One region of the Halobacillus sp. BAB-2008 genome, then DNA from elsewhere that is predicted to be linked to it. Evidence: riboswitches for the same ligand, from Rfam matches in the RefSeq annotation. Region 1 holds a riboswitch; each other region holds the start of a gene.
What was found. Region 1 has a riboswitch for thiamine pyrophosphate ahead of D479_RS17690 (YkoF family thiamine/hydroxymethylpyrimidine-binding protein). Riboswitches for the same ligand answer to the same signal wherever they lie in the genome.
Positions count from the first base shown of each region.

Region 2: linked by a shared signal. The riboswitch ahead of thiT (energy-coupled thiamine transporter ThiT) and the one ahead of D479_RS17690 (YkoF family thiamine/hydroxymethylpyrimidine-binding protein) in region 1 are both predicted to bind thiamine pyrophosphate.
Region 3: linked by a shared signal. The riboswitch ahead of tenA (thiaminase II) and the one ahead of D479_RS17690 (YkoF family thiamine/hydroxymethylpyrimidine-binding protein) in region 1 are both predicted to bind thiamine pyrophosphate.

Region 1 is NZ_ANPF01000087.1:37,009-39,269, reverse strand. Features, by position in the region: gene D479_RS17700 (GNAT family N-acetyltransferase) at 1-335, opposite strand, end outside; gene D479_RS20020 (PH domain-containing protein) at 355-786, opposite strand; TPP riboswitch at 925-1,024, shown strand; gene D479_RS17690 (YkoF family thiamine/hydroxymethylpyrimidine-binding protein) at 1,119-1,718, shown strand; gene D479_RS17685 (ECF transporter S component) at 1,715-2,261, shown strand, end outside.
Region 2 is NZ_ANPF01000051.1:59,424-61,684, reverse strand. Features, by position in the region: gene D479_RS12140 (phospholipase D family protein) at 1-213, opposite strand, end outside; gene thiT (energy-coupled thiamine transporter ThiT) at 389-958, opposite strand; TPP riboswitch at 1,048-1,147, opposite strand; gene D479_RS12130 (alpha/beta fold hydrolase) at 1,231-1,968, opposite strand; gene D479_RS12125 (SDR family oxidoreductase) at 1,922-2,261, opposite strand, start outside.
Region 3 is NZ_ANPF01000045.1:2,631-4,891, reverse strand. Features, by position in the region: gene thiD (bifunctional hydroxymethylpyrimidine kinase/phosphomethylpyrimidine kinase) at 1-441, opposite strand, end outside; gene tenA (thiaminase II) at 438-1,124, opposite strand; TPP riboswitch at 1,167-1,270, opposite strand; gene thiW (energy coupling factor transporter S component ThiW) at 1,276-1,764, opposite strand; TPP riboswitch at 1,851-1,961, opposite strand; gene D479_RS10650 (DUF3221 domain-containing protein) at 2,061-2,261, shown strand, end outside.

The sequences.
Region 1 (2,261 bases):
CGCTGATAGAAACGGATAGCATGAATATTTTCATTCGTCGTGATTACCTTAATCCTTCGACCATCTGCAACACTCTCGACTCTATCAATCAGAAGAGAACCTATCCCTCTTCCTTCCCTCAAGCTGTCCAGAGATACGATTTCCACTTCCTCCTCACTCTCCACGTATGTGATGAGACCGATAATTTCTCTTTTTTCCCCCACATATGTGAACCCATCTAACTTCCTGCAATCGTAGATCCCGCTTGATACGATCATATATGGACTGTCCCAGTTATCCTTAAAAAAGGAATCCCACTTTCCCTTAGCTGTCTCCTGTTTTTTGTATATATTCATGAAAGTGCTCCGTACTTTCTCATCTACTCCCAATCTCCTTCAGAAACAGCGATTTATTTTTCGGGGATACTTTAATGGACTCCGCTGTTCCATAGTGAATTTCCAGGCGGTCAAAGGAAAGGGCAGGTGCCTGAAGTATATCTTTCACTTCCTCCACTCTCCTGATTTGGTCAAGCGGTACACGCTTCCGGAAAGGACCGTAGACGATTTTCAACTCCTCGTGATCGATGATATATCGTGTCCCAAAATATATCCAGCCGACGAGCGCACTTATAACAACTGCAAAGATCACCTTGGCAATGTAAGAATTCGAAAGGCCGGGAATCATAAATACCCCCCACTCCAGGCCGCCTATCGCATCAATAAGTACCACTCCCATTACCAGAACCAAGAAGACGGATAACCACTTGCTTTTCTTTGACGTGAATCGAAGGGATTGCTGATTGCTCATACCATCTCTCCTTTATGGAAATTTTATACTACTACATTCTACGACCGGACCCCTGCATACGTTTCAAGAAAAACAACCATTTACAAAAATTAAAATATTCGCTAAGATGAAGGCATCCAAGACAACTGCATAACGTGGAACTTGCACTGGGGGAGCTGCATTTGCGGCTGAGAGGTTTATCCGACCCTTAGCACCCGAACTAGATAATACTAGCGTGGGGAAGTGCAGCCTGACTCTCGCGATCAGACTTCTTTTTTGGCTTTTCTTTTCGATTGTTGGACTGCATTCCCATGGAATGCAGTTTTTTTGTGTTTAAAAAAGGAGGAAATTAAATGACTCAAGTATGTGGAAATTCAAAAATTGCCGGCTGCTCTTTTTCTGTCCATCCTATGTGTAATGACTTTCAGGATATGATCATGACAAGCCTTCAACAGACCGACACATCCAAAGTATGGATGAAAACGGATCATGTTACGACGACGGTTCGCGGACGCTTGGAACACGTCTTTGACGTAGCCAAAGCCGTCTTTCACCATACCGCCGTCACAGGGGTTCATGCCGCATTTCAGGGGACGTTTTCCATCGGCTGCCCGGGCGATTCTACTGGTGATGTGTACCTGGATGAAACATCTAACGTGATGAACAGGAATACAGCAGCTGTCAAACAGGCGGTGGCAGCTAAGTTTTCTCTATACCCTTTAGGTGGAGGTAAGTATATGGAAACGATTTACGAAAAGATTGAAAGGATGAGAGAACAAGGCATTTCTGTAACACCTGCCCACTATTCTACCAGGCTGGAGGGGGATATCCACGACATCTTTCACGGTTTGGAAAACGTGTTTAAGGAAACAGAAGCCGGTGGATCCTCCCACACCGTGATGACTGTGAGCATTTCTGCAAACAGCCCATCTAAAAAGGAGGAGGAGGAATGAAGAACTGGAAATTAAAAGAAATCGTCGTCATGTCTGTACTTGCCGTCGTATTCGCTGTTGTTTACTTAGCTTTTCTACCTGTAGGCAAAGTTCTGTCCGGATTAATGGGTCCGATTGGATATGACTTCATATATGGAATATGGTTCATTGTCTCCATTATCGCCGCCTACATACTAAGGAAACCAGGCGCTGCATTCTTATCGGAAACCATTGCCGCCACTGTGGAAATGCTGCTCGGGAATGCGTCCGGACCGATGCTCATTTTGACAGGCGTCATTCAAGGACTTGGGGCAGAGACCGCCTTCGCCATCACCCGTTATAAGAGTTACCAACTCCTTACACTTATGCTCTCCGGTATGATGGCTGCCGTGTTCAGCTTTTTCTGGGAATATTTCCGCCTGGGGTACAGCGCCTTAAGTACGGATTACGTAGCAGCTATGTTCATCATTAGACTTCTAAGTGGAGCTCTCATCTCCGGGCTGGCAGGAAAAGCAATTGCCGATGCCCTTGCCAAAACAGGAGTGCTGTCAGGATTTGCTCTGG
Region 2 (2,261 bases), on a different contig from region 1:
TATCTCCGCGTCGTGAACCGTATTACCTTCTTCATCTTCATACGTGAGATCCCGAAAAAACTCCACGCCCGATAGTTCGTGCACGTCCCCTTCATAGGAGATGCCCTCAGGAAGCTTCTTCCACGATGTATGATAAGCGATCATGAAAACGAGTACGATAAATATAAGAATGACAATCAACCAAAACCGCTTCTTTCTAAAAAGCTTCTTCATTTCCAGCCCTCCTTTTATGTAACCAGTGCAATGGTATATACACTTCTACAGGAAGCATGAAACCCATATGCTATAAAATAGGGTCTCCCTCCCTATAAAAAATAGAAAAGCATCGTGCCGGAGCACGATGCTTTTAGTGGTTAAGGATTCCTAGGAGCGGGATGGGAACCTTGTATTATTCTTGTGTGAGCAGCTTCGGACGCTGCAGAAAAAGAATGATGAGGACGATACTGCTCAATACGAATGCAGGCAGCATATACCCCCCGTTATAGACGAGCGAATACAGCCAGACCGGCTGTCCTTCCGGCGCGAACTCCCCGTAAAAGACGATCCCTGCGAGAAAATGTCCGAAGAAACGCAGGAGACTCCCGACAAAGCAGCCGACAATGATCCAGCCGACGATCGCTTTTTTGTTTTGTTTCCGTACCGCGTTCCATACCGGCTTTGCCGCGACACCTGCAAGTCCGATGACACCGAAAGCTACGAAGTAATCAAGAAACGTCTGAAGAGGTGTCATGATGTAAGCACCGGTTAAGATTTGATAGGCCCCGAGCAGCAGCCCGGTGGCGACTCCGCCTTTGATTCCCCAACGGAAAGCGATGATGAAGACAGGAACCATCGCGAGCGACACAGAACCACCCTGTGCCCACAATTTGAATGAAAGAAATGGAATGATGTCCAAAAGCAGTGCCAAAGCAGAGAATATAGCTACTTCGACAAGAAATAATACACGACGATTTCTCATCGTTATCTACCCCCAATAATTGAAGACAAAAAAAGCAATGCCAAAAAGGGAAGCTTCCTGATGGAGGAGTCCCTTGTTGAGCATTGCACCATCAAAAAAGCCGCCATCCCTGCGCCAGTGCTAACTGACAGGTTCGAAGGGTCTGGACACAGCGTCCACTCTCAGCCGGAGGCTCCCCTTGAAGGCTTTATACCGTTTACTTTTCTTGATTTGTCTTCTATTATAGTCGAAACCACCCGAAATTACAAAGGCCTTTTATTTCCCGGGGAATGCTATTTCGTATTTGTGTACGTCTGGAAAAACTCCAGACTGCGCTCGATGATCAAGTCTTTATCATGGTCGAGCGTTGCGACGTGATAGCTGTCATCCAAATGAATAATTTCTTTATGCTCGGAAAAAACCGTTTCAAAGATCACCTCGGAATTGTTCGGGGGCACGACATGATCCTCCCTTGAAACGAAAACGACGATCGGACAATGAATGCTGCTTAATAGATCCCTGGTCTTCCCCATGAGCATCGACAGCTCTTTAATCGATTTTACCGGTGTCCGATCATAGCCGAGCTCGTCACTTTCCGGATCTTTAATATCCGATCCAATCGCTTCAAGAAAGCGCTCCTCTGTGCTCGAGCTGTTCTCAAGCACCGGGATATCGATTGCTGCATTGATCGGGATGACGCCGGCGACCTTCTTCTTCCCTGCCACATATAAAGCAAGCGTCCCTCCCATCGACAAGCCGACGACGAAGATTTTTTCACAACGCGCTTCCAGCCAGTCAAAGGCTTCCATGACCGATTGAATCCAGTCTTCATGACTCGTGGACTCCATGTCCTCCGGCGTGGTCCCGTGCCCCTTCAGTCTCGGACAGACGACGGTATACCCGGCGCGGCCATATGCTTCAGCCAGCGGCCTCATACTTTGCGTCGTTCCTGTAAATCCATGGGATACCAGGATCCCTACCTCATTACCCTCGAACCGTATCTCTTCTGCCCCACTCATCACTGCGGTCATTTCGTTTCCTCCTGTTCGTTTTCCCTTTTCCTAAAACCGTCGTCAGCACTGCTTTCTCCAATATTCTCCAAGGCATGACCCGTTTCAGAAATACGTTGAACTTCACTTTCGCTCCGATTGGAAAGCGCAGCTTCCGTATTCTGTCCTGCTCGATCAACTCGGTCATCAATGCAGCTACATCCGACGGATTTTCGCGGCTGTCTCCATTCAACGCATTCCATAGTCCTTTTATGTAATCAGCATAGGGAGAATCAGGGTCATGGACAGCGTCCGGGAGTTCCATTCCGGCTGAC
Region 3 (2,261 bases), on a different contig from region 1:
GGTCAAATACTCCGCTTCCGGTATGTTCGGTGTTACGAGCGTTGTTAAAGGAACAAGCTCTTTCCTGAGATAATCCCTCGCCTTTTCCTCAATTAAAGGATCGCCGCTCGTTGCTACCATCACAGGGTCCATGACGTATGCAGCCTCTGTTTCCTTCAGCCATTGTTTAAGGACCTCCATCATATCGATAGTTGCCACCATACCCGTTTTCAGTGCATCGATCGGCATATCGTCTGATACTGCATAGAGCTGCTGCTTCAGCATCGTGACCGGAAGATGATGAACCGCAGATACGCCGGTCGTATTCTGAGCGACTACCGAAGTGACGACGCTCATCCCATAACTTTGAAGCTCTTGAAACGTCTTTAAATCCGCCTGGATACCCGCACCGCCGCTTGGATCCGTTCCGGCGATGGTAAGAGCACACTTCACTCGGTTCATCGGTAAACCCCCTCAGCTACGGGCCATTCCTCGACGGTATAGGCCATTTCCCAGAAGGATAATTCCAGCTGGCAGCTCTTTCGGAAAGCTTCACGCATCTTATTCTTCTCCTCGTCTGAAGCTTGCTCTGCATAGGCATCAAGCTTCTCACAAAGCTGTCCTGTCAATCCGCCTATTTCTTCCTCTGCATAGAAATCGATCCAATCAAAGAACGGATGATTTTCGTCCGGTTGATAGGCTTTCGTTAGTTCTTTACCGATTTCGAGATATGTCCAGGGGCATGGAAGTAAGGCGGCAATAATTTCTCCAATACTGCCCATATGCGCATGGTAGAGCATATGTTTAATATAGTGGTCCGCTGTCGGTGGCAGCGGGTAACCCTGCAGTTCCTCATATTCTTTACCGATATATCGGCACAGGTTGTTATGGGGATGCACTTCACTGTGGAGCACAAAGTTGATCTGGTCATTGAAGAGCTCAATATCTTCTCTTTTTGGTGATTTGGAAACAGCAATGCCGTACACATGCATAAATGCATTCAAATATTCAAAGTCCGCTTTCACATAATGAGCGACAGCTTCTTTCGGAAGTTCTCCTTTTCCGAGACCTTCAACAAATGGATGGTGAAAAATAGCTTCAAACACGTCCTGATTTTCTTTTCTTAATTGAGTGGAGAATGACATAGTGGTGCCTCCCTGGGTTATTCGGAAGCTACTAGAGGATTGCAGAGGTCCAGACTACTTCCCTACGCTGGTACGAACCAGATCAGGTGTTGAGGGACAAAGGATAATCCTTATCTCAGCGATAATTCGCGCCCCTAGCAGTTTCCGTGTATTATGGTTGTAATAGAAGTTGTTCTGCTTTGATACGTGACAGCACAAACCAGCCGATGGCAGCTCCTGACAGACTGCTGATGAAGAAAGAAGGAACAAAGGCAAACGCTCCGGCCGCACTGCCCATGACGAATCCAGCCAGTGGAACGGCGAGTAATGCTCCAATGATTCCAGTTCCAATCACCTCGCCGACTACAGCTGCCCCTTTCCGTTTGTATATCCGATAAAACAAACCAGCAAATAATGCTCCGACCATTCCACCAGGAAAAGCCAACAGTGTTCCTAGCCCTAAAAGAAATCGCAGCAGGCCGATGCAGAAAGCAATGGCAGCAGCAGGCAGCGGTCCAAGCATCACAGCAGCCATGACATTTACCGCATGTTGGACAGGATATGCCTTCGCGATGCCTGCCGGAAACCAGAGCAGCTGTGCTCCGAATGTTCCAATGGCAACAAACAGTGCCATAATAGTCAATAAACGTGTACGGTTCAATACATTCCCCCCTTCCATAGGAAAATAAAAAAGCCAGGTCCTGGAGAGGACCTGACTCGGATCATAGACAGTCGATGAATAACTATTCGTTCGTCTGACTACTTCCCTCCGCTGGTATTAACCAGATCAGGTTCATAAGAGTCGAAAAGCTTTACGCTTTCCTCTCAGCCTGTAACAAGGCCCCCCTAGTAGTTGAATCGTACTATTTGCTTGGTTGAATCTTATGATAACAAAGTTCGTATCTTCTGTCATGTGCAATATTCTGAATAATATCTGTATTAGAGAGGAGAATGACAATGAGAAACATCTGGACAATGATGGGGGCCGCTTGTTTGATTCTTTTGGCGGGGTGCAGTTCTGCACCAGCCGGCTCGGATTATGAGGAAACGGAAGCAGAGGCGCCTCCGGAGCAAGCAGAAATCAGCGGTTATGTGATGGAACAGGAAGGATCCAGTATCCTTGTCGTCACTCCAACTACAGAGTCAGAAGACAAAGGG